DNA from 4 places in the Virgibacillus salarius genome. Region 2 is predicted to be linked to each of the others. Evidence: riboswitches for the same ligand, from Rfam matches in the RefSeq annotation. Region 2 holds a riboswitch; each other region holds the start of a gene.
The links. A riboswitch is a leader RNA that binds a small molecule or an ion and turns the genes downstream of it on or off. The one in region 2 is predicted to bind S-adenosylmethionine.

Region 1 (6,199 bases), on a different contig from region 2:
TTTAGTTTTGGCAATTACGTTGCATAATATTCCAGAAGGCTTAGCAGTAGGGGTTGCATTTGGGGCAATTGCAGCAGATTTATCAACATCGACTATCACAGGTGCAATTGCTCTAGCAATAGGTATTGGTATTCAAAACTTCCCGGAAGGTTTAGCTGTTTCTATGCCACTTCGCAGAGAAGGTATGTCAAGAAGGAAGAGCTTTATGTACGGGCAATTTTCAGGTATGGTGGAACCGATTGCAGGAATAATTGGTGCAGTTGCTGTTACCTTTATTCAACCATTGTTACCATATGCTCTGAGCTTTGCAGCCGGGGCAATGATATTTGTGGTAGCAGAAGAAGTAATTCCTGGTTCGCAGGAGGAAGGGAACAAAGACCTTGCTTCCATGAGTTTAATGATTGGTTTTACTATAATGATGATTTTAGATGTGGCCCTTGGTTAATTCCAAATCAAAACCACCAGAGTAGTTAGAACTGGTGGTTTGCTCTGTGGCTGAAAGCCTCTATTATCGGCGCCTCAGCCTTAACTAAATGGCTAGCAGGTTCTTTTTTTTAGCCATACTATATCTACCATATTTGCCTTGTTTGTGCATGTCCACTAATCCTTTATGTGAACCACAACTGGTACCCATTTACGTATACTATTAATCAACCATATATTTGCGCAATTTTTAATTTCTTCTATTCTAATTTTTCGTTCTGAAATAATGTTATCATCTAAAAGTTTTTGACGAAATGTCCCCGGTAATAAGCCACATTCAAGGGGGGGTGTATAAAGACCACCATTTATTTCAACAACTAAATTTCCGATTGTAAATTCAGTTAACTCGCGCTGTTCATTCCACAAAAGCACATCAAAAGCTTCAGGGAATTCATTAAGGAAAACCTGATATATGGATCGATGGGTTGTCTTATGATAATAAAAGACATCCTTCTTGTTAATTGGGTATTTCGCAAGCTCCACCTTAGCAGGAGAAGCAGGCAACGTCGTTACATCCTTCTCAGCAGATATGGTTATATCTCCTAGGTTAGAAATAACCAATCGTACTCTAAAGGAACCGATACTATGTTGATTGGCGGTTTCTACCAGTAGTTTATAAAGCTTGTCCCGATGAAGTGGTATTGAAAAGTATGCTGCAGATTTTTCTAATCTGTTCATATGGTAATCGATTAGATAATATTCACTATCTATAAGGGAAATAGTTTCTAAAAGTTCCACTGATGATTGAGCCTTACTAAGAAATAATGCTTTCGTTAAAATCTCGGTATATTCTTCATCATCAGTCGAATCCCAAGTAATACCACCGCCTACCCCGTATAGTGCATTACCGGTTGTATTATTTACTAGGACAGTACGTATCGGTACATTAAAAATTGCCTCTTTTTCCGGGGTAATATAACCTACTGTTCCACAGTATACCTCTCTTGCCGAATCTTCTAGCTGATTAATTATTTTCATCGTGTTAATCTTAGGTGCTCCAGTAATCGAGCCGCAAGGGAATAATGCTCTAAAAATGGTAGTAATATCACTATCAACTTCAGCTTCTACAGTAGATGTCATCTGAAAAACGGTTGGATAACGTTCAATTGCAAAAAGCTTCGGAACCTTAACAGTACCAGGTTTTGCAATTAACCCTAAATCATTTCGTAATAAATCTACGATCATTACATTCTCTGCTCTGTTTTTATCAGAATGGTAAAGCCAATCTGCAAGTTGCTTATCCTCCTGCTGTGAATTGCCTCGTTTAACGGTACCTTTCATTGGTTTTGTCGTTATCTTGCCATCCCTTAAATGGAAAAATAATTCAGGGGATGCAGACAGAATTGAATGGTCTCCAATGTCCAGATAGGCTGCATAATTAGCTGATTGCGCTTGTGCCAATTGTTGAAAATAACTTCGAGTATCACCGTTAAATTGGCTCTGTAGCCGGACTGTGTAATTAACCTGATAGGTGTCTCCGTTCTCGATATGTTGCTTTATCATTTTCAAATTTTGTTGATAATCTTCAAGGGAAGTTGTAGGTTTCCACTCTGTTAAATGAAAGGCTTTAGTATCAGCCATTATTTCATCTGATGGCTGAGCGAAAATACCGAACCACAATAGTGGCAAGGTACTACAGTTGTTTACTTGCTGAGCCGGATCAAAGGCAGGCGCTGCTTCATATGCAAGGTATCCAGCTGCATAGTAACCAGCTTCGATATACTGTTGAATAGATTGCATACAAGGTATTACTTCTTCTAACTTTGTAGTGGTTATAATAGTAATGGGATCTTTAAAGGTCATGGGCTGTTTATTACCTAAATGATTGGCAAAGTCAAAGAATAGGAGTGGTTTTTTTGGCGAATGCATCTATTTGTCCAACCTTTCGTGTGAAAAAGTTCTCTAATAACTGTAGCCCTTGTTCGGATAGTATTGCTTCAGGATGAGCTTGAATTCCTTCTATTGGATAAGTTTTATGGCGAATTGCCATAATCTCACCTGTAACTGATTTTGCGCTTATTTCAAAGCAAGAAGGTAGGGTAGCCTCCTGAACAATAAGTGAATGATACCTTGTGACAGCTAACGGATTTTTAAGCTTTTTGAATATACCTTTATGATCATGGGTAATCATTGAAACCTTACCATGCATTGGTTGTTTGGCTTTTACAATACTAGCACCAAAGGCTTGAGCAATCGTTTGATGCCCTAAACAAATTCCAATTATTGGATATAGCGTATACAGTTTTCTTACAATCTCTAGACATATACCTGCAGAAGCCGGGTTTCCAGGTCCAGGAGAGAGCAATATGCTAGATGGGTTTAATCGTTTAATGTCTGCTATTGAGATTTCATCATTGCGAGCGACATATACTTGCTGGTTTAGCTGCTTCATATATTGTACAAGATTAAATGTGAATGAATCATAATTATCGATGACTAATATCATGTAGTTACCTACTCTCTTATAAACACTTCATGCGTTATTATAGCAAATGTAGGTTAATAAGCATATGTATCCACTTCAATTAATGCTTGTTTTAAATCCTCTATTAATTCATTTGGTTGTTCAATTCCAACTGAAAACCGTAGCAGTTGGTCGTCAACACCACGCTTTATTCTTTCATCTCTAGGTATGTCAGCGTGAGTTTGTGTTGCTGGATAAGTAATAAAACTTTCCACCCCTCCTAAACTTTCAGCAAAAATGATAAGCTTCAAACTTTGAAGGAAAGGATCTATCCATTTACTTTTTCGTAAGCGAAAAGATAACATACCACCTCTTCCTGGATATAGAACATTATCAACCATTGGATGCTCTTGCAAAAAGGATACGATAAGCTTTGCATTGGCTTCATGTTTTTCCACCCGAAGCGCTAGTGTTTTTAATCCTCGAATTAATAGCCAAGAGTCAAAAGGTGATAGCACAGCACCTGAAGCATTGTGGTAATTGGCTAATTTTTCAGACAAGGATTTACCTTTTGCCACTACTAATCCAGCGAGTACATCGTTATGACCACCAATGTATTTCGTGCCACTATGAATGACGATATCAGCCCCTGACTCAATTGGCCGTTGAAGTAGCGGGGTCAGAAAAGTATTGTCAACAATTAATAGTACATTATATTGGTGCGCTAATTCCGCAACTTTTACAATATCTATCTCTTGCATTAGGGGATTTGTAGGTGTTTCAATAAAGATTGCTCTTGTTTTCGAGGATATCAGTCGCCGCGTTTCTCCGTCATTCTTGAAATCTGTATATGTTGTCTGAATTTGATATGCAGCGGCGTAATGCTCTAATAATCGGTACGTTCCTCCGTATACATCACTCGTTACAATGAGTTCATCCCCAGCATTAAAAAGAGAGAATACTAATTGAATGGCTGCCATTCCAGAACTGCAAGCATACCCACTGTCAGCGGATTCCAATTTAGCGATTCCTTCCTCTAGTAAGGTTCTTGTAGGATTTTTCGTTCTTGAGTAATCATAGCCTGATGATTGTCCCAGTCCGTGGTGCTGGTAGGCAGTTGACAAATAAATAGGTGCGCTAACTGCTCCAGTAGCTTTATCACTCTTATTTCCTAATTGTACTAATTCTGTTTCAATGCTTCTTCGTGACATAATATCCATCCCTTCATTCGATGAAAAAAGCCTCTTCTAATTAAATAAGAAGAGGCTTACATCATTCGGTTACTCTTCCTATCTGCATGCTTTCGAGCATCTGGAATTGGCACAGTTCTCTTTATAAGTCTGTTGCCGAGGCTTCAAAGGGCCAGTCCCTCCACCTCTCTGGATAAGAAAATAGTTTATGTAATTTTTAAAATAGATTACAGTTGTTTTTGCTATTTGTCAAGGGAAACTTAGGGATTTACTCCAATGTACAGTTTACAGCATTTAGATAACATGGTTTCATCTGAAGATAAGTGGAAAATAAAAGCAGATACGAAATATCGCAAGAAATAAATTAGTTAAAACATTCTAAAAATTAGTTGACTAATTTTTCTCGCTAATCTATACTATTAATAACTTCACAGGAGAAACTATTTGGTTAAATACTGGAAAAATATAATAAATAGTAAAAAATCAATGGAAAAAGCCATTTAATTCTGGTTATTAATTACATGATGTTAATAGGTGATCAAATGAAAATTAAGAATCAAGATTTTTTAAAAAAAGAAAATAGAAGTTTAGTCTTAGAAATAATTCTTAATCAAGGTCCGATCTCACGTGCCGAAATTGCCAAACAAACGTCGATGAGTCCTACTTCTGCTTCTCGAATTGTTGCATCATTACAAGAAAATAAGCTAATAAGAGAGATGAATATGTCTAGCGAAGGAATTGGCAGGAAGGCCACTTATTTTATTCCAAATGAACATTCTGTATTCTCAATTGGTGTTGAAATTGACCAGAAAGTTATTCGGATCGGTTTAATGAATTTTATAGGAAAGTTAACCATTCTGAAGTACTTTGACTATCAATCAATAGATCCAGTGGCAACAGTTCAATTTATAGCAGACCATATATTACAAATGATTGACGACGAAAATCTTACATCGGATCAAATTGCTGGAGTTTGTATTGGCTTACCAGGACTTATTGAGAATGACAAAGGTGAGGTGAAATTATCTGCGCAATTTGATTGGAAAAATATCCCTTTACAAGAGATGGTTGAAGAGAAAGTAGGCTTTACCGTATTCGTGGACAATGAATTAAAATTGAAAGCGCTTGCTGAGTATATTAGTGATCCTGAACCAAAAAAAGCGTATATGGCAATGATTGGTTTTGGTAGTGGGGTAGGTTCTGCGTTAATAAAGAAAGGAGAAATCTATCGAGGTGAAGGAAACTTCTCAGGAGAAATCGGACATACTATCGTTGATCCTTATGGAATTTATTGTCCATGTGGGAATTTTGGCTGTCTCCAAACGTATATTGCTGAAAAGTTTTTGTTAGATGAAGCATCTAAAACAAAAGAGATTGAAAATATTCAGGCCTTAATCATTGAATATGAAAATGGAGAAAAGTGGGCAAGAAATATAGTTGATAAAGCAATTACCTATGCAGCAATTACGATTAATAATGTTGTTTGCGTATACAATCCAGATTCCGTCGTTCTTGCTGGTAGTTTAATTGAAAGGTTTCCGCAAATTAAAGATCAAATTATTGAAAAGTGTGAGAATCAGATGTGGGCACCTGTCATGAAGACATTTCAATTACGCACTACAAAAACGGGAGAAGATGGCGTTGTGATAGGAGCTGCCATGATTGTACTACAGCATTTTATAAAAAATATTCATGAAAAGAGTGGGGTTTAACCTATGATATCAACACCTATTATTGCTGAAGAATATAGAGGAGGAACATTAGAAAATGTTTATCAGGGATTGATTTGTGTTTTAAATGAAAAGAAGGAAATACTTTATGAATACGGTGATGTAAAGCAGTCCGTTTTTTATCGGTCAGCGATGAAACCATTACAAGCAATTCCCTTATTCACCACAGATATTATGGAAAAGTATGATTTAACAACAGAAGAAGCAGCTTTATTTACGGCATCTCAAAGAGGTGAATCCTATCATCAAGAGGCTTTAGAACGTTTAATGAATAAACTGCAATTGTCAGAAGACATGCTGGTCTGCCAACAGAGCTATCCCTTAAATGAACAACCAAAGATTTCCTATATCCGGGAACATTTACCTAAACGTAAACTTTTGCATAATTGTTC
Region 2 (6,199 bases):
ACACTTCGCTTTGTGCGGACAACTGATGAGACTTCTCAAGCTAATACATTGTGATGCCTTTCTTACCGTGGAAGTCTACGTATGTTTCAGAAGCTGGCGTGGTTTATCCCGCATATAACTGGCAGTAAGTCCCTCACTTCAAGCAATAATGTGAAACCAATATGGATTAAGTGGGAAATCAACTGCCAGTAAATGTCCGATTGGTTCTAGGGCCTTTAGGTCGTACCCTTGTGGTACTAACCATCAGTGGGGGATACACAAAACCCTTACTGATTAAATTTTCCCTTTATTGTTCGTTTTTAGTCCATTTTTGTTATGTCCCAGCGTCTTGTGCCTAATTTGCTCCAGATGCGTCTATCTGCCCCTGAATCGTTTCAACGGCTTCATCCAAGACATCTTTCACTGGTTCCCCTTTAGAGATAAAATTTAATGCATCATTAATTGGGTCCCAAACTTGCTGCATAGCAGGAACACTTGGCATAGGTTCACCATACTGCGTTTGTTCCGCAAATGCTGAAAAGATCGAATCATCCGCAATTACTGGATCTTCCATCGCATCATCACGAGCAGGAATCTCTCCAGCAACATCGTAATAAATCATCGAATTTTCATAGTTGGTAATATAAGCCATTAAGTGCTCTGCCCACTCCTTATTCTCGGAATAATAAGACAACATATAGGATTTAACTCCTACAAATGACTTCGGATTTTCTCCATTCTCTAAAACAGGTAATGGAGCTGCACCCAGGTCATCACCTAAAGCTTCCGAGTATTCTCGTACCATCCAAGGTCCATTGATAACAGTTGAAACTTTTCCTTCTTGGAATAAACCATTCATAATATCTGGAGTCAGATCTTGAGGAATATAGTTATTATCAAACCATTTTTGTACAAGTTCCCCTCCTTTTACAGATCCTTCATTAGCTAATCCAATATCTGAAATATCATAGTTACCAGCTTCATTCCTAAAAACATATGCTCCATTTCCAGAAAAGAAAGGATAAACAAAATAGAAGTTAGCTGCTTCCATTAAGAATCCAAATTCATCACTACTTGTATCTGTATCTCTCTCCGCAATTGACATAATATCTTGCATTGTTTCCGGTGTCTGTTCTACTAACGATTTATTATAGAACATTGCATACGTCTCAATGACGGCAGGATATCCCCAATAGTTATCTTCATACTGTACAGCTTGTAATGCGGTATCTGTGTAATCCCTTTCTTTATTTCCGAAATTGACTGGTTCTACTAATCCCCTAAGTACTAAATCACCAATTCTATCATGTGGTTGAAAAATGATATCAGGGCCGTTCCCAGCAGGTCCTTCCACGTCCAGTTTTTCAACCTGCTCCAACATATCCACTGGAACCATGTCTACTTTAATACCTGTTTCTTCCGTATAATTTTTCGTGATTTGCTTAACTGCTTCTTGTTGTTTTTCCTCTGCATTCACCCAAAGTTTCAGAGAATCTGGTTTTTCCGGCATTTCATTCTCTGCGGCTTTCCCATCGTTGCTAGAGTCTTCCTTTGGTTGATCTGGTCCACAAGCGACTAGAATCCCAGCCACTACTACCAATACAAATAAATAAATGAAGCTTTTTTTCACCCTGTACTCCTCCTAAATTTATTAATTTGAAAGATTGCATTTTTAATGAAAACGTTTGCGCAATCTTTGTATATTAATTATACAGATTCTCTTTAAAAACACAACTGAAATTTAGAAACTTCATATTATTTACTCTTCTAATAATATAGCGCTTACATTATTAAATAAATAATGTTAAGATAATCGATAAAGTGAATCTTCAACCTGTTGGGGTTTTGTTTATCCCCCGCTTCCCTATATTGTTTTCATTTTATTGGTTGAAGTGTGGTCTTATCGTCAGTTATATATGGGATAAACATTCCTTAAATTTTCGTCTTATTTTTAAAATAGCGCAAACGATTGTACAAAGGAGGAGAAAAATGCACAAAGAAGCTATCTATCACCGACCAAAAAATAATTTCGCCTATGCATATGACTGTGATACATTACATATTTTCTTGCAAACAAAAAAGAGTGATATACAATCCATTGATCTTATCCATGGTGATCCTTATGATTGGATAGATGGTCAATGGCAGACAACCATAAAACCGATGGAAAAATCAGGCTCTACTCATTTCCATGATTTTTGGTTTACACAAGTAAAACCTACATTCCGAAGAATGCGTTATGCTTTCATTTGTTCTGACGATGAAGAATCCTATATTTACAGTGAGGGAGGATTTTTTACACATCTTCCTAAAGACATAGCTCATTATTTTTGTTTTCCATACTTGAACAAAACAGATGTTTTCAACCCACCTGACTGGGTTAAGAAAACAATATGGTACCAGATATTCCCTGAACGTTTTGCAAATGATAATGAGAAATTAAATCCTAAGGGAAGTTTACCTTGGAATTCAACCTGCCCTAGCCCCACTAATTTTTTTGGAGGAGATTTCCAAGGAATAATTAACCACCTTGACTATTTAGAAGCATTAGGAATTAATGGAATATACTTGACACCGATTTTTAAAGCGCACTCAAATCATAAGTACGATACGATAGATTACATGGAAATTGATCCACAATTTGGAGACAAGAAGCTGTTTCGTGAATTGGTTAAAAAATGTCATCAGCGTGGAATAAAAATAATGCTCGATGCTGTCTTTAATCATAGTGGATTTTACTTTCCTCCGTTCCAGGATGTACTAGAAAAACAGGAGCAATCAAGTTATACGGATTGGTTTCATATAAAAGATTTTCCTATCCGTACGGAACCAGTACCAAATTACGATACGTTTGCTTTTGTATCGACAATGCCCAAATTAAATACAGAAAACGCTGCAGTACGAAATTATTTATTACAAGTGGCTCGTTATTGGATTAAGGAATTCGACATTGATGGCTGGCGCTTAGACGTTGCTAATGAAATTGACCATTCTTTCTGGAGAGACTTCCGTCGTACAGTTAAAGAGGCCAAACCAGATGCCTATATTTTAGGTGAGATTTGGCATGATTCAATGCCTTGGCTACATGGAGACCAATTTGATGCAGTTATGAATTATCCATTTACAAACAGTGTCATTGATTTTTTTAGCAAAAATGAAATAAAAGCATCTGACTTTACAGCGTCAATTTCAACATTACTGCATATGTACCCACGAAATATTAATGAAGTAGCCTTTAATCTCTTGGATAGTCATGACACGCCTCGCGTGTTAACATTAGCAAATGGTAATGTAGAAAAAGTAAAATTAATGTATTTATTTCAACTATCATTTGCGGGAACACCCTGCATTTATTACGGTGATGAAATTGGCATGCAAGGTGGTGAAGATCCTGGATGTCGCTCATGTATGGAATGGAACACCAACAGGCAAAATCTTGAACTATTTCAATTCATTCAAACACTCATCACATTGCGAAAAACAGATCCCCTTTTTGGCAATTATGGTAATTTCAGATTTATTTATGATGATAATGAAGCAAATCTTATTTGCTATGAAAAAAGGAATATAAATAGGCGCCTAGTTTTTATTTTACACGCAGGAAAAATGAAAACAAAGCTTAGCATCCATTCTATCATGGACGAGACTAAATCTATTAGTGAATGGTTCCTATCAAAACAAGGAATGATCAGGAAAGCATTGGATTCTAAAACCGATCCATTAATAATACAGCCACTTAGCTATCGTATTTTTGAAATGTAATAATTTTTTAAAATTTTCTCTTGACAGTCTATTTACTTTCTAAGATAATGAGTACAATCAAAACTTCATAATTTACCTATCGAGAGTCAGGGGAGGAAACTGGTCCATTGATCCTGCGGCAACCATACTCATTCAAAAAGAGTAATACGGTGCTAAATCCAGCAAACGAAAGTTGTTTGAAAGATGGGAACTGTAATGTATAAGCCAATCAAACCTCTTTCAATCTGAAAAGAGGTTTTTATTTTTTTCTCTAACTATTTTGGTGATTTAAAAGGAGGGATCAGATGGCACAGATCGATGATACGAAAATAAACGATATTATTTCAGCAATTCAAAGGGTCGAGTTTGGATCATTAGTAATTACGGTTCATGAAGGAGAGGTTACACAAATTGACACAACGGAGAAAAAACGCTATCCATTAAAACCAAAAGTAAAGAGAAAGTGATAGGAAAATAATTCTTTCACTTCTTTCATTATTACTCCACTTTGTTCGTATGTTGCGCTTATTGGAACACCAATGGCCATATTTGCAAAGTCGAAGTAAAGCTACTTAAATAACTTTCGCTTATGCTGATTAGACGACTAAAGGCACCCACTTGAAGAAGAATATATTCTTCGTATTAGTAGGGTGTCTTTTTTTAAATAAAAATTGGAAAGGAGTGTGATGAGAGATGGATTTATTAACTGAATTAGATAGAAGAATCCTTATTGGTGATGGTGCAATGGGGTCTTTACTTTATTCCTATGGAGTGGATCACTGCTTTGAAGAATTAAATCTTACATTAGAAGAACAAATTGCACAAATTCACCAAGCATATATTCATGCTGGTGCTGATTTAATTCAAACAAATACGTATGGTGCCAATTATATTAAGCTCGCCAGATATGGATTAGAGGATCAAGTAAAAAAAATCAATACAGCCGCTATAAAAATAGCAAAGCAAACGGCTAGTGAGGATGTATTTGTGCTTGGAACGATTGGTGGTATACATGGTACACAAACACTTCAAGCCACGAATGATGAAATTAAGAGAAGCTTTAGAGAACAGTTATATTGTTTACTATTGGAGGGGGTAGACGGTCTAATCTTAGAAACCTACTACGATCTAGAAGAGTTGACAACTGTACTTGAAATAGCTAGAGAAGAGACAGCGCTACCAATTATAGCGAATGTATCCATGCATGAGGCAGGTATACTACAAAACGGCATCCCTTTACCAGAGGCATTACAACGGTTACAAAACACAGGAGCAGATATTGTCGGAATTAATTGCCGCTTAGGTCCATTTCATATGCTTGATTCTTTAAAGGAGGTCCCTTTACTAGAAAGGTCATTTCTTGCAGCTTATCCAAATGCTAGTCTTCCTGCATATCGTGACGGAAAACTTATCTATGAAAATGAGCCAGATTATTTTAAAAGCTGTGCCAAAGATTTTCGTAATGAAGGGGTAAGGCTTCTTGGAGGATGTTGTGGAACAACTCCCGCCCATATTCAAGCAATTGCAGAGGGCGTTAAAGATTTAGAGCCGTTACAGGAAAAAGAAGTAATTCCTAAAGCAGAACCGATTGAAATTCGTAATAGTCCAATAGATAAAGAGCCCCGCTTAATAGATATGGTAAAGCAAAGACATTCTATTATCGTTGAATTCGACGCACCGAAACACTTAGATACGGAGGAGTATTTGGAAGGGATTAGAGCTTTAGATAAAGCAGGTATTGATGCAATTACACTTGCTGACAATTCATTGGCAACACCTAGAATCAGCAATATAGCAATCGCTGCAAAAATCAAACAGGAAATTGGTATCAAACCACTCGTGCATTTAACTTGTAGAGATCGCAATTTAATCGGATTGCAATCACATCTAATGGGATTACATGCACTTGAGATCAATGAAATCCTAGCCATTACTGGAGACCCTACTAAAATAGGAGATTTCCCTGGGGCAACATCGGTTTTCGACCTAACATCACTTGACTTAATTAAACTCATAAAACAATTTAATCAAGGTTTGTCATTCTCTGGTAAATCACTTAGACAACCTACTAAGTTTCAAGTTGGTGCGGCCTTTAATCCCAATGTTGCAAGACTAGATAAAGCTGTTAAGAGAATGGAAAGAAAAATAGATCGAGGTGCTGATTACTTTCTAACACAACCAATATACAGTAAAGAAAAAATTATCGAGCTTGCCGAAGAAACACAGCATATAGATAAGCCAATATATGTAGGCATTATGCCATTGACATCAACCAAAAATGCAGAATTCCTGCACAATGAAGTACCAGGAATTAAAATGCCAGAAATTATTCGGCAACGAATGAAAAACGTAGCAGTAGATAAGCAACAGTCCATCAAGCAAGGAATTGAGATTGCAAAGGAATTGCTTGATACTGCGCTAACACATTTCCAAGGCATCTATTTAGTAACCCCATTTATGCGTTATGACATCAGTATAC
Region 3 (6,199 bases), on a different contig from region 2:
CCTGCCAAAAAATAGTTTGTAGAGGAACTTCTACTTCAACGTTTTTCGGAACGTATACAAAGACCCCACCATTCATTAAAGCAGCATGTAATGCAGTTAAGCGATGTTCATCAATTGATACTGCATCCTTCATATAATAGCGTTTCACTAGATCATCATGCTTCTGCAGCGCTGTAAAGATATCTGTAAAAATTACTCCTTTATCTTTCAATTCTTTGCTTAGTGTATTATAAGCAACCGAATGGTTTCGTTGAATTAAGAGGTTTTCTGGAGCATTTTCCTGATCCAAGAATTCCTGAAGTTCATTTGGAAGTTCTTTTAGCGACTGAATAGCAGCACCAGTAGCCGTGTGTTTAAACTGGCTAAAATTCCATTTTCCAATTTTAGTTTTATCAGGCTTTGGTAATTCTAGAGCGTCCGCTTGTTCTAGTGCTTGAAGGCGCAATTCCAGCATCCATTCCGGTTCATTTCTTTCCTTGGAAAACTGATCAATATATTCTTTATCGTATGGCAGCTTTGTTTCAACAGTCATAGTAGTACCCCTCCTTACTTACGCTTTTTGCTCAACAGTTTCGTCTTCGATACCAAGCTCTTCTTTAATCCACTCATAACCTTCAGCCTCAAGGCGTTTTGCTAACTCTGGTCCACCAGACTTAACCACTCGACCTTGCATCATTACATGTACTTTGTCAGGTGTAATATAGTTCAATAGACGCTGATAGTGCGTAATAATTAAGCAACCGAAGTTCTCATCACGTAGCCTGTTAATACCTTTTGATACAATCTTAAGCGCATCAATGTCCAATCCAGAATCAATTTCGTCTAGAATTGCGATTTCTGGTTTTAATAGTAATAATTGAAGGATTTCATTACGCTTCTTCTCTCCACCGGAGAATCCTTCGTTTAAGTATCGTTGTGCCATGTTTTTATCAATGTCAAGATAGTCAAGCGCACTATCCATTTCTTTAATGAAATTCATTAATGAGATTTCATTACCTTCACCACGGCGAGCATTTATAGATGAGCGAAGGAAATCAGAAGTAGTTACTCCACTGATCTCACTTGGATATTGCATAGCGAGGAATAGCCCAGCACGAGCACGTTCATCAACTTCCATTTCTAATACATCTTCACCATCTAATAGAACAGACCCTTCTGTAATCTCATACTTCGGATGTCCCATAATTGCAGAAGCTAATGTAGACTTCCCTGTACCATTTGGTCCCATTACTGCGTGGAATTCTCCACCTTTTATTGTAAGGTCTACACCTTTTAATATTTCTTTATCCTCAATTGAGACATGTAGATTCTTGATTTCTAATGTTGATCCTGCCATATCGATACCTCCAAATACAATTAGTTTTATTGTTACTTTGAAATGAATGCAAGATTCATTCTCACTTTATTCTCATTACAATCTTAAAGCATTTAGAATTTATTATCAACTCTTTTAAACAGAGTCAGTATTGTATAATAAATCCTTTATTTAATAGGATATCATGCATACCCAATTATCATCAAAAATAAAAGGTACGTATGTACAATAAGCATACGTACCTTTTATTTTCTCATCTATATTTCTAAATAACGCTTTACTTTCTCAGTCGATTTCATTATTTTTTCATGTGTCCGTCATACTCAGCAGCAAAATGCTTACACTTCTCATGCTCTTGCTGACGCTTTTTTTCAATTGCCAATCGCTTTTCTAACTTTCTTTCATACTCAGCAAATCCGATATGATGCGTCTGTTGCATAGCCTTCTCCATTTCAGAAGTGTAATTCATTTCTATTCCGCTATTGATAGGGAATCATCCTTTCTTATTTTATGACAATAATAAGGTTAACACAGAGGTGATTCCCAAAACAAAACGAATTTAAACGTATTATTCAGTTTATTGATCAGTATTTAACGGTTATTTAAGCCAAATAAACATCCTCATACAGTTTCTACTGATAACGCACATATACTCCCTATTCTTCATAAAAGCTATTACATCAAACTGCTGGATCAATGTCTTGTTGATATTCACTTTGTTAAAAGTAATTTTTTTAAAACGTTAGTCTGCTTATTTTTTGTCGCCAACAGGTACGACTGCACCTTCGTATTCTTCTTCAATAAACTTCTGAATTTTTTCAGAATGTAGTACGTCTACAAGCTTATTTAATGCTTTATTGTCCTTATCCTCTGCTCTTACTGCGATAACATTAACATATGGTGAATCCTCATCTTCTATGAATAATGCATCGTCAGTTGGGATTAACCCTGCACCAATAGCATAATTTGTGTTTATGACTACTAATGATTCTTCATCTGTTTCATAAATTTCTGGTAAAAGTGCTGGGTCATAATCTGGTGAAAACGTTAAATTCTTAGGGTTTTCAGTAATATCATCAAGCGTTGCTTCTGATGTCTTTACTCCATCTGCCAATTTTATTATCCCATTCTTTTCAAATAAACCTAGTACACGACCACGATCAGACACAGAATTACTTAAGACTACTTCTGTTCCTTCTGGAATCTCCTCTATACTCGAAATGCCTTTGGAATAAACACCAATGGGTTCAATATGAATTCCATCGATATAATCCAACTTATATCCAGTATCACTTATTGTTTGCTCTAAATACGGAATATGTTGAAAATAATTAGCGTCTATTTCTCCATTAGCTAAGTCATCATTCGGTAATACGTAATCCTCATATTCAGTTATTTCCAATGTAATGCCTTCTTCTTTTAATAATGGCTTAGCCTCTTCAAGAATTTCAGCGTGAGGTGTGCTAGAAGCGCCTACTTTAATCGTATTTGCATCGGAGGAAGCTTCATCATCTCCGCCGCATGCAGCTAACACAAATCCTAAACTTATAATGATTAACACGGATAACCACAATTTTTTCATTTTATTCGCTCCTCTTAACTTGTTCATTTTATATCGTTCTTATCTTTTGTCTAACTTTCTTGATACATAATCGCCAATAAATTGAAATAGAAAAACAATGCATACAATAATGATGGAACATATAAGTACAACATCAAAGTCCCTACGTTGAAAGCCAGAGTAGTAGGCGTAGCTGCCTAATCCACCTGCACCAATTGCACCTGCCATCGCTGTATAACCAATTAATGCAATAGCTGTTACCGTAATACCCGAGATCAATGCTGGCATTGATTCAGGTAACAATACTTTAAAAATAATCGTACTGGTCTTTGCTCCCATTGCCTTTGCAGCCTCAACGACACCTTTGTCAACCTCTCTCAGTGCTATTTCTACAAGCCTTCCATAAAATGGAGCTGCGCCAATAATTAATGCTGGTAACGCCGCGTTTGGACCACGGATAGTTCCAATTAAAAAGTTAGTAAACGGGAAAAGCAACAAAATCAATATAATAAAGGGAATAGCTCGAAATACATTTACTACCGTCGCTATAACAAGATTTAATAACTTATTCTGCCAAATTCCACCTTTTTGAGTAAGGAATAGAAGCAATCCTAACAATAACCCAATAATAAACGTTCCAACTAAAGCAATGATCGTCATATAAAAAGTCTCATAAGTTGCTTCTATAAAATCTTCTACTTTAATATTTGGTAATAAATTAGTTAGCATCGTGGATAACCTCCAATTCTACGGAGGTTTCTTCACGAACAAACGAAATAGCTTTGTTCATATCTTTTTCATTACCGTCCATTTGAATAAATAAGGTTCCATAGGCACCAGCCTGTGTTTGCGTTATTTTCCCTTGTAAAATGCTAATGTCCACACCATATTTTTTTATAATTTGACTAATTAATGCGTCGTTCGTTGTTTCTCCAACAAAATGAAGTCTGATTAGCTTTCCATTTTGATAACGGTTCATAACATGTGATATATCACTATCTTCCTCGTCAGACCCCATAATTTGTTTGACGAACTTTTTAGTAACAGTTTGCTTTGGATGTAGAAACACATCGAGTACATTCCCTTGTTCTACAATCTTTCCATTTTCCATAACAGCAACTTGATTACATATTTTTCGAATCACTTGCATTTCATGTGTAATAAGAATAATAGTTAACCCTAAATTTTTATTAATATTAACAAGTAAATCTAATATTGCGTTCGTCGTTTCTGGGTCAAGTGCCGAAGTTGCTTCATCACATAATAAAACCTTTGGCTTATTTGCCAAGGCACGTGCAATACCGACTCGCTGCTTCTGACCACCACTTAGCTGGGCGGGGTAGGATGTTTCTTTTCCCGTTAACCCAACTAGCTCAATCAATGTTTTTACACGATTATCCCTTTCCGCTTTAGGAATCCCAGCTATTTCCAAAGGAAAAGCAATATTATCGGCAACAGTTCGCGACCAGAGCAAATTAAAATGCTGGAATACCATCCCAATATCTTGCCTTACTAATCGAAGTTCTCGTTTATTTAATGTCGTAATTTCCTTGTTATTCATTGTAATTCGACCACTGGTTGGTTCTTCAAGGCGATTTAATAATCGAACGAACGTACTTTTACCCGCTCCGCTATAACCAATAACACCAAAGATGTCTCCTTGATCAATCGAAAGGGTCAAATTATCTACAGCTGCTGTATTGCTTTTGTTTGAAGTAAAGACCTTACTCAAACCCTGTATCGATATCACACGTAATCCTCCTTTTATTTACATACATTTGTATTATGTCCTTAAATACAATTAAAAACGCCTTTCTGTAAGAGAACAGAAAGACGTTTGTTTGCCTTTTCGTCCCCTCATCTATCAAAGCCTAGGCTTTGCAGGAATTAGCACCTTTCAAGCATGATAGCTTGAAGGTTGCCGCGGTTTCATAGGGCCAGTCCCTCCACCGCTCAAGATAAGAGTTTTCAACTATTTAATTACGATAAAAGATATATTAGCATGCTGTATAAACAATGTCAACGATTTTCAGCTAACTATTCTTAAACATTTCCGGCTTATAATCTAATAAATATCGATAAATATTAGGTATGGAATGAAATGCGTACACTTTTTCTACAATTCGATTATCCTTCTTAACAACAAGACACGGTACACTTTCTATTTGATTATCCTGCATAAATTCTGGATACAAGGATGCATTCATCTCATAAAAAATGTCTTCTTGATGTACAGACTCAATTTTCTTTAGCATGGACCTTGCTAAATTGCACGTACCACAAAAAGGAGTAAATATATAAAGAAGGTAGTGGTCTCTTTTCAAAAGTTCGGCTGTAATTTGTTGCAAACATATCACCTTATTTAAACTCATTCATAGTGCTTGCTAAGTCCTACCCATTACTTTTACACCTTGTTTAGATTAAGAAAATCGGATTAACAGCGATTCGTTTACTCACTAATACTTGAGCTAAAATATTTTCAGGAGTTGTTGCTACTTCTCGATATTCACTACTAACATAGATGTGTTCTGCATGTGGTAGTTCTCTTGCCAATTGCTTTCGCAGTTTTTGGCCTGATTCATCCTCATCTACTAAAATGTAGACGTCTTTATCATCTAATGCGTAATCCTCTAACATTTGATCGAATCGTTCAACACCTAATGTTCCATTCGTACATATAATCGTTACATCGTCAGTAATAACCTTTCTAATTTGCTTTTTATCTGTTAAGCCTTCTACGATAATAATTTTTTCTAATTCGTCAGTTATCATCACATAGCACTCCTCAGTAAATCAAGCGGAAGGTTTTAATATCGCTCACTTCTACTATGTTATCAGTAGTTGTCTTTTCGAAATGTGACTTTCCTTTATTATATGATGAAATGTAGTTATTTAGTGATACGTCCAATTCGTAATGTTGAGCAATTAGTATAGCTGTAAAAACATGGCTGATTCCAACCAAAGGTTGTTTATCAGCCATTTATTTTTCTGATATGCAATTAGTCTTGATTTACGATCTCATCATATGCATCAGCAGATAATAAATCATCAAGCTCTGTCTCTTCAGATGGTTCAATCACGACCATCCAAGCTTTCTCGTAAGGAGATTCATTTACGAATTCAGGGCTATCCTCTAGCTCTTCATTCACTTCAATAACCTTACCGCTAATTGGAGCATATAATTCAGAAACTGTTTTCACTGATTCTACACTACCAAATGGTTCATTTACTTCTAATTCATCACCAGGTTCAGGGAGCTCTACGAACACAATATCTCCTAATTCATCCTGAGCAAAATCAGTAATCCCAATACGAACTTTTCC
Region 4 (6,199 bases), on a different contig from region 2:
TATATCACCATATTATCCAGGAGGATTCAAATGATACATTCATATAAAGAAAAACAACCACAAATTCATGAAACTGCATTTATTGCAGAGGATGCAACCATCATCGGTGACGTTACAATTGATGAATATTCTAGTATATGGTTTAAAACTGTAGTTCGTGGAGATGTTGCACCTGTGAAAATTGGTAAAAGAATTAGTATTCAAGATCTGTCCATGCTTCATCAAAGCCCTAATCTTCCCTTAATTATCGAGGATGATGTGACAGTCGGACATCAAGTGACCCTGCACTCCGCCATGATTAGAAACAAAGCTTTAATTGGTATGGGTTCCATTATTCTTGATGGTGCGGAAATAGGTGAAAATGCATTTATCGGAGCCGGAAGCCTTGTGCCACCTAGAAAAACGATTCCGCCACATACGTTAGCTCTTGGTAGACCAGCAAAAGTAATCCGAGACTTAACTCTAGAAGATTACGCGGAGATGGAACGTGTACGAAAATCATATGTAGATAAAGCAATCTACTACAAAAAATATACAAATTCCGGTAAGTAACTTCAAGAACAAAAGCGATTGGAGCTAGTCAACGGAGATAAAGGAATCACGGTGTGCTTGCAAGCCAATGATGACTTAGATTAGGGCGATTCGTGAAGTCACCTAGATTCTGTGCGCTGGAGCTGGACGCAGCTCAACACGCCTTCTTTATCCTTATGGAAAATATTGTAATTTAGACTATGAAAAAAGGCAGCCTAGAAGATTAAATCAGCTAGGTTACCTTTTTTCGTATCATAACCATTGTGAAGCTAAAGGATGATCAAGACTTTACTACTTAATAAGTGCTTTCAATTGCTCAACTTTGTCTGTCTTCTCCCATGGAAATAAAATGTCTGTTCTTCCAAAATGCCCGTAAGCAGCAGTATTTTTATAAATAGGTTTTTGCAAGTCTAACATACGAATAATACCTGCTGGTCGTAAATCAAATAATTCTCGAACAGCTTTTACTAGTTGCTCTTCATTTACAACACCTGTTCCAAAAGTGTTTATCGAAATAGAAACAGGTTCTGCTACACCAATGGCATAGGCTAGCTGTACTTCACAGCTTTTGGCAAGCCTGGCAGCCACTATGTTCTTTGCGACATAACGGGCAGCGTATGCAGCTGACCGATCAACTTTAGTAGAGTCTTTTCCACTAAACGCTCCGCCACCGTGTCTAGCATAGCCTCCATACGTATCAACAATAATCTTTCGACCTGTTAAACCTGCATCCCCCTGAGGTCCACCAATAACGAAACGGCCAGTTGGATTAATAAAATATTTAGTCGTCTCATCTAATAACTCATTTGGTACTATAGGGCGTATAACATGCTCTATCAAATCTTTTTCTATTTGCTCTGTAGCTATATCCTGATGATGCTGTGTAGAAATTACGATGGTATCAATTTTAACAGGTTGATCATTTTCATCATACTCAACGGTTACCTGTGTTTTACCGTCCGGTCGTAAGTATTCTAATGTCTTATCCTTCCGAACGTCAGCGAGACGCTTTGCCAACTTATGTGCCAATGAGATTGGAAGTGGCATCAATTCGTCTGTTTCATCACAAGCAAAACCAAACATTAAACCCTGATCACCAGCACCTATTGCAGCAATCTCTTGATCGCTCATTTTTCCTTGTCTTGCTTCCAATGCTGTGTCAACTCCACCAGCAATATCAGGTGATTGTTCATCAATGGCAGTTAATACTGCGCATGTCTCCGCGTCGAACCCAAATTTTGCGCGAGTATATCCGATTTCTTTTATAGTTTTACGAACAATAGCAGGTATATCTACATAAGTAGTAGTGGATATTTCACCCGCTACAAGAACAAGTCCAGTTGTAACAGTTGTTTCACATGCCACTCGGGCATTTGGATCTGTTTTTAATATCTCATCCAAAATAGCATCTGAAATTTGATCAGATATCTTATCTGGATGTCCTTCTGTTACTGATTCAGAAGTAAACAAACGACGATTAGCAGCCATGTTGCTAAATCCTCCTTCAAATATCGATTACGGAACTCTATTTATCAAATATGCTCATTCAGTAATAAGTACTAAGGTTAAACTGAAATAAGAAAGGCACCAGAAAGATTACCTACTACCGTATATTCTATTGTCACTCCTGGTTCACACGTACACGCAGGCGAATGACAATTTAGCTTAGAAATTGACTAATATGTTTATAATCGGGTTAAAGTTAGTCATCTACGTGTAGAATTTTTATAACTAATAAAAAAAGCCTTTCCCGCTTGTCATGAGGAAAGGATTGCTGGCCTTTCGCTCTTATTGTTCAAGGAAAAAAATCTCCTTGCATCAGGTTAGCACCTTTTCACTAAAGTGATGGTTGCTGGGCTTCATTGGGTCTGTCCCTCCACCAACTCTGAATAAGAGAGTATCCGTTCGAAACTTAGCTTATCGGAAGAAGCTTAATGTGTCAACTAGTTTAACTGTATTCTCAGAAGTTTTTTACTCATACTAAAGGAAAGAAAGATTCTGAACGACATTTTTTGCTGTAAACATTCAACATCTTATAAAAATTATTTTATATTTAGTATGGACTATTAACTTAAATGTGTTATACTAATAAACATATTCAGGATTATTTGGTCGTTCAACAAAAGAACGTGAATACAATTTCACATAAAGGCAGGTATTTAACATGAAAACGGTAGAAAAGTCTTTCGTAAAAGAATTATACACGCATAAACAGCTACAAACAAATTTATCCGTACCTCAGCTTGTTGAAAGAATTTTAGCAAGAGAAGAAGGCATGTTAACCGCAACAGGTGCAGTTCAAGCAACAACAGGATCTTATACCGGTCGCTCCCCAAAAGATAAATTTATTGTTACAGATGAAGTAAGTGAACAGCAGGTGGATTGGGGAACAGTAAATCAATCCATTGATGAATCTGTATTTGATCGATTGTATGAAAAGGTTATTTCCTATTTAAAAAATAAAGAAGAGCTATTCCAATTTAACGGATTTGCTGGTGCAGACCACGCGTATCGCTTACCAATACAAGTTATTAACGAATATGCCTGGCACAATCTATTTGCACGGCAGTTATTTATAACTCCAACTGCTGATGAGTTACTATCACATCAAGCTGAATTCACAGTAATATCAGCCCCTACTTTTAAAGCAGATCCTGAAGTAGATGGTACGAACTCAGAAGCGTTTATTCTTGTTTCTTTTAAAAAACGAATCATTCTAATAGGTGGTACCGAATATGCAGGTGAAATTAAAAAGTCTATCTTTTCAGTGATGAATTTCTTACTACCTCAACAAGATGTATTATCTATGCACTGTTCTGCTAATGTTGGCAAAGAGGGAGACGTGGCTTTATTCTTTGGTTTATCCGGCACGGGGAAAACCACCTTATCTGCTGATCCTTACAGAAGATTAATTGGTGATGATGAGCATGGTTGGGGTCCAAATGGAGTATTTAATATTGAAGGCGGATGTTACGCAAAGTGTATTCATTTATCTCAAGAAAAAGAGCCGCAAATTTATAATGCAATACGATTTGGTTCTGTCCTTGAAAACGTTATTCTTAATAAACAAACAAGGCTACCTGATTATGATGACACAACTTTAACAGAAAACACAAGAGCAGCCTATCCAATTGAAAACATTGATAATATCGCAGTGCCAAGTATTGCTGGGCATCCAAATACAATTATCTTCCTTACAGCAGATGCTTCGGGAACATTGCCGCCAATAAGTAAATTATCAAAAGAGCAAGCAATGTATCATTTCTTAAGTGGCTACACAAGCAAGCTTGCAGGTACGGAGCGAGGAGTGACAGAACCACAGGCTACGTTCTCTGCATGTTTTGGATCACCATTTTTACCTTTAGCTCCGGCAAAGTATGCGAAAATGCTTGGTGAAAAAATTGATTTTTATCAATCAAACGTGTTTCTTGTAAACACAGGATGGACTGGGGGATCTTACGGCATTGGTAAACGCATGAAGCTGTCTTATACACGTGCAATGATTCATGCTGCATTAGAAGGTGAACTCAATAGTGTAGAGACAATAAGAGATAATATTTTTGGATTGGAAATCCCTATCCAAGTTCCAGGTGTTCCCGATGACGTCTTAGTTCCCGAAAACACATGGGAAGACAAAAACGCTTATCAAACGGAAGCAAAATCACTTGCCATGAAGTTTCATCAGAATTTCCAAAAATTCACGGAAGCAAGCGCTGATATTATGCAGGCTGGGCCAATTTATAAAGGATAATTTATCGTTTCCTCATCCCAAAAGGATTTATTATAAATGAGTGAAAAAAGTTGTATAATTTACTGTTCAGCTATAACAGCTGGTTGCCGATCTCTTATAAAGAGATCGGCTTTTTTTAGTCTAGTAAATTATAAAGCGTATTGAGCTGCGTCCAGCTCTAGTGCCCAGAAACGAGGCGACTTCACGAATCGTCCTAATCTAAGTCATCATTGGCTTGCAAGCTACCGTGCTTCCTTTATCTCCATTGACTTGCTCCAAGTGCTACGTTTCTATTCGGGAGCTTGCGTTTCTGTTCCATAAATATTTTCGTACTATTCGATCATCTATTCATTTGACTTATTTTTTTCTAGGCATTCACACATTTTCTAAGCTGTTCATAAACTGTGTTGACATATAAATATTTGAAGGGGTCGAATAGAATGAAAAAAATAATGGTTTTTATCCTGATCTCTTGCGGGTTAATTATAACTCTTACTGCTTGTAATTCGAAGGAAAACACGTCGATCAAAATAGCAGAAGTAACTCGTTCTTTATTTTACGCCCCACAATACGTAGCTCTAGAGGAAGGTTTTTTTGAAGAAGTAGGCCTAGATGTAGAGCTGCAAACAACTTGGGGTGGGGATAAAACGATGACTGCCCTGTTATCTGAAGGAGCTGATATGGCTTTAGTAGGTGCAGAGACTTCCATCTACGTTTATGCTCAGAACTCCAAAGATTATGCGATTAATTTTGCCCAATTAACCCAAACAGATGGCACCTTTTTAGTAGCAAAAGAACCTAAACCAAATTTCACATGGGAAGACCTAAAGGATACAACATTCCTTGGACAGCGGAAAGGAGGAATGCCGCAAATGGTTGGAGAATTTGTGCTAAAGCAGCATGGTATTAATCCACAGACAGATCTCGATTTACAGCAAAATATAGAATTCGCTAACATTCCGGGGGCATTTGTATCTGGTGAAGCGGAATACGTTCAATTATTTGAACCAACTGCCAGTACGTTTGAAAAGGAAGGAAAAGGACATATAGTCGCTTCATTTGGTGAAGAGTCCGGTCACGTACCTTATACAGTATATATGACTAAACAAAGCTTTATTGACAAAAACAAAGCTGACGTAGAAAAATTCACTAGAGCTATTTATAAAGCACAGCAATGGGTTGAAACACATACCCCCGAAGAAATTGCTCAAGTAATCCAACCATACTTTGAAGATACAGAACTAGAAATGCTTACCGCATCCATTGAGCGCTACAAAAGCCAAGCATCCTTTGCAACCGATCCTGTCCTAGATAAGAAAGAATGGAATAATTTGAAGAAAATAATGAATGAAGCTGGTGAATTACCTGAGGATGTACCATACGAAGAGCTCGTGAATACAGAGATCGCAGAGGATGTAATACGTAACTAAGGAGTGAGTAAAGGTGTCATTTCTAACCTTAGATCATGTCTCACATTATTATTTCTCGAAAAATAATTATACAAAGGCATTAGATGATATTTCTTTTTCTATCCAGAAAGGAGAATTTATTGCCTTATTAGGTCCTAGTGGATGTGGAAAATCAACAATACTTTCAATCATTGCAGGTATTATTAAACAAACCGAAGGAAAGGTTAGCTTACAAAAAAAGGAAGTTGAAACGACAGCATCTGAAATCGGCTACATGCTTCAGCAAGATTATTTATTTCCTTGGAAAACCATTGTGGATAACGTTTTACTAGGACCAAAAATCACTCATACACATTCAAAAAACACAGAACAAAAAGCCCTCAAACTATTGAAGGAAGTAGGATTGGCAGAGGTCGCGAATGCATATCCTAGTTCTTTATCTGGGGGGATGCGGCAACGTGCTGCCCTTGTACGCACTCTAATTAATGATCCAAAAATTCTACTTCTTGATGAACCGTTCTCTGCTTTA

Region 1: it holds a riboswitch for S-adenosylmethionine, as region 2 does, so the genes downstream of both, ABDZ84_RS17735 (methionine biosynthesis PLP-dependent protein) here and ABDZ84_RS06375 (YezD family protein) in region 2, are expected to answer to the same signal.
Region 3: it holds a riboswitch for S-adenosylmethionine, as region 2 does, so the genes downstream of both, ABDZ84_RS15430 (methionine ABC transporter ATP-binding protein) here and ABDZ84_RS06375 (YezD family protein) in region 2, are expected to answer to the same signal.
Region 4: it holds a riboswitch for S-adenosylmethionine, as region 2 does, so the genes downstream of both, metK (methionine adenosyltransferase) here and ABDZ84_RS06375 (YezD family protein) in region 2, are expected to answer to the same signal.

The regions. Positions count from the first base shown of each region.
Region 1 covers NZ_BAAACY010000145.1:35,369-41,567, forward strand. Annotated here, with positions in the region: gene ABDZ84_RS17720 (ZIP family metal transporter) at 1-445, shown strand, start outside; gene pabB (aminodeoxychorismate synthase component I) at 601-2,352, opposite strand; gene ABDZ84_RS17730 (anthranilate synthase component II) at 2,318-2,929, opposite strand; gene ABDZ84_RS17735 (methionine biosynthesis PLP-dependent protein) at 2,983-4,098, opposite strand; SAM riboswitch class I at 4,174-4,277, opposite strand; gene ABDZ84_RS17740 (ROK family transcriptional regulator) at 4,620-5,789, shown strand; gene ABDZ84_RS17745 (asparaginase) at 5,793-6,199, shown strand, end outside.
Region 2 covers NZ_BAAACY010000043.1:28,932-35,130, reverse strand. Annotated here, with positions in the region: gene ABDZ84_RS06385 (sugar ABC transporter substrate-binding protein) at 335-1,609, opposite strand; gene ABDZ84_RS06380 (glycoside hydrolase family 13 protein) at 1,969-3,741, shown strand; SAM riboswitch class I at 3,815-3,931, shown strand; gene ABDZ84_RS06375 (YezD family protein) at 4,026-4,187, shown strand; gene ABDZ84_RS06370 (bifunctional homocysteine S-methyltransferase/methylenetetrahydrofolate reductase) at 4,414-6,199, shown strand, end outside.
Region 3 covers NZ_BAAACY010000121.1:12,746-18,944, reverse strand. Annotated here, with positions in the region: gene sufD (Fe-S cluster assembly protein SufD) at 1-532, opposite strand, end outside; gene sufC (Fe-S cluster assembly ATPase SufC) at 551-1,336, opposite strand; gene ABDZ84_RS15445 (YuzK family famiily protein) at 1,614-1,784, opposite strand; gene ABDZ84_RS15440 (MetQ/NlpA family ABC transporter substrate-binding protein) at 2,067-2,897, opposite strand; gene ABDZ84_RS15435 (methionine ABC transporter permease) at 2,937-3,605, opposite strand; gene ABDZ84_RS15430 (methionine ABC transporter ATP-binding protein) at 3,595-4,626, opposite strand; SAM riboswitch class I at 4,731-4,841, opposite strand; gene ABDZ84_RS15425 (thioredoxin family protein) at 4,910-5,233, opposite strand; gene ABDZ84_RS15420 (toprim domain-containing protein) at 5,292-5,648, opposite strand; gene gcvH (glycine cleavage system protein GcvH) at 5,876-6,199, opposite strand, start outside.
Region 4 covers NZ_BAAACY010000078.1:82,969-89,167, reverse strand. Annotated here, with positions in the region: gene ABDZ84_RS10565 (gamma carbonic anhydrase) at 31-552, shown strand; gene metK (methionine adenosyltransferase) at 823-2,019, opposite strand; SAM riboswitch class I at 2,317-2,427, opposite strand; gene pckA (phosphoenolpyruvate carboxykinase (ATP)) at 2,696-4,282, shown strand; gene ABDZ84_RS10550 (ABC transporter substrate-binding protein) at 4,702-5,691, shown strand; gene ABDZ84_RS10545 (ABC transporter ATP-binding protein) at 5,705-6,199, shown strand, end outside.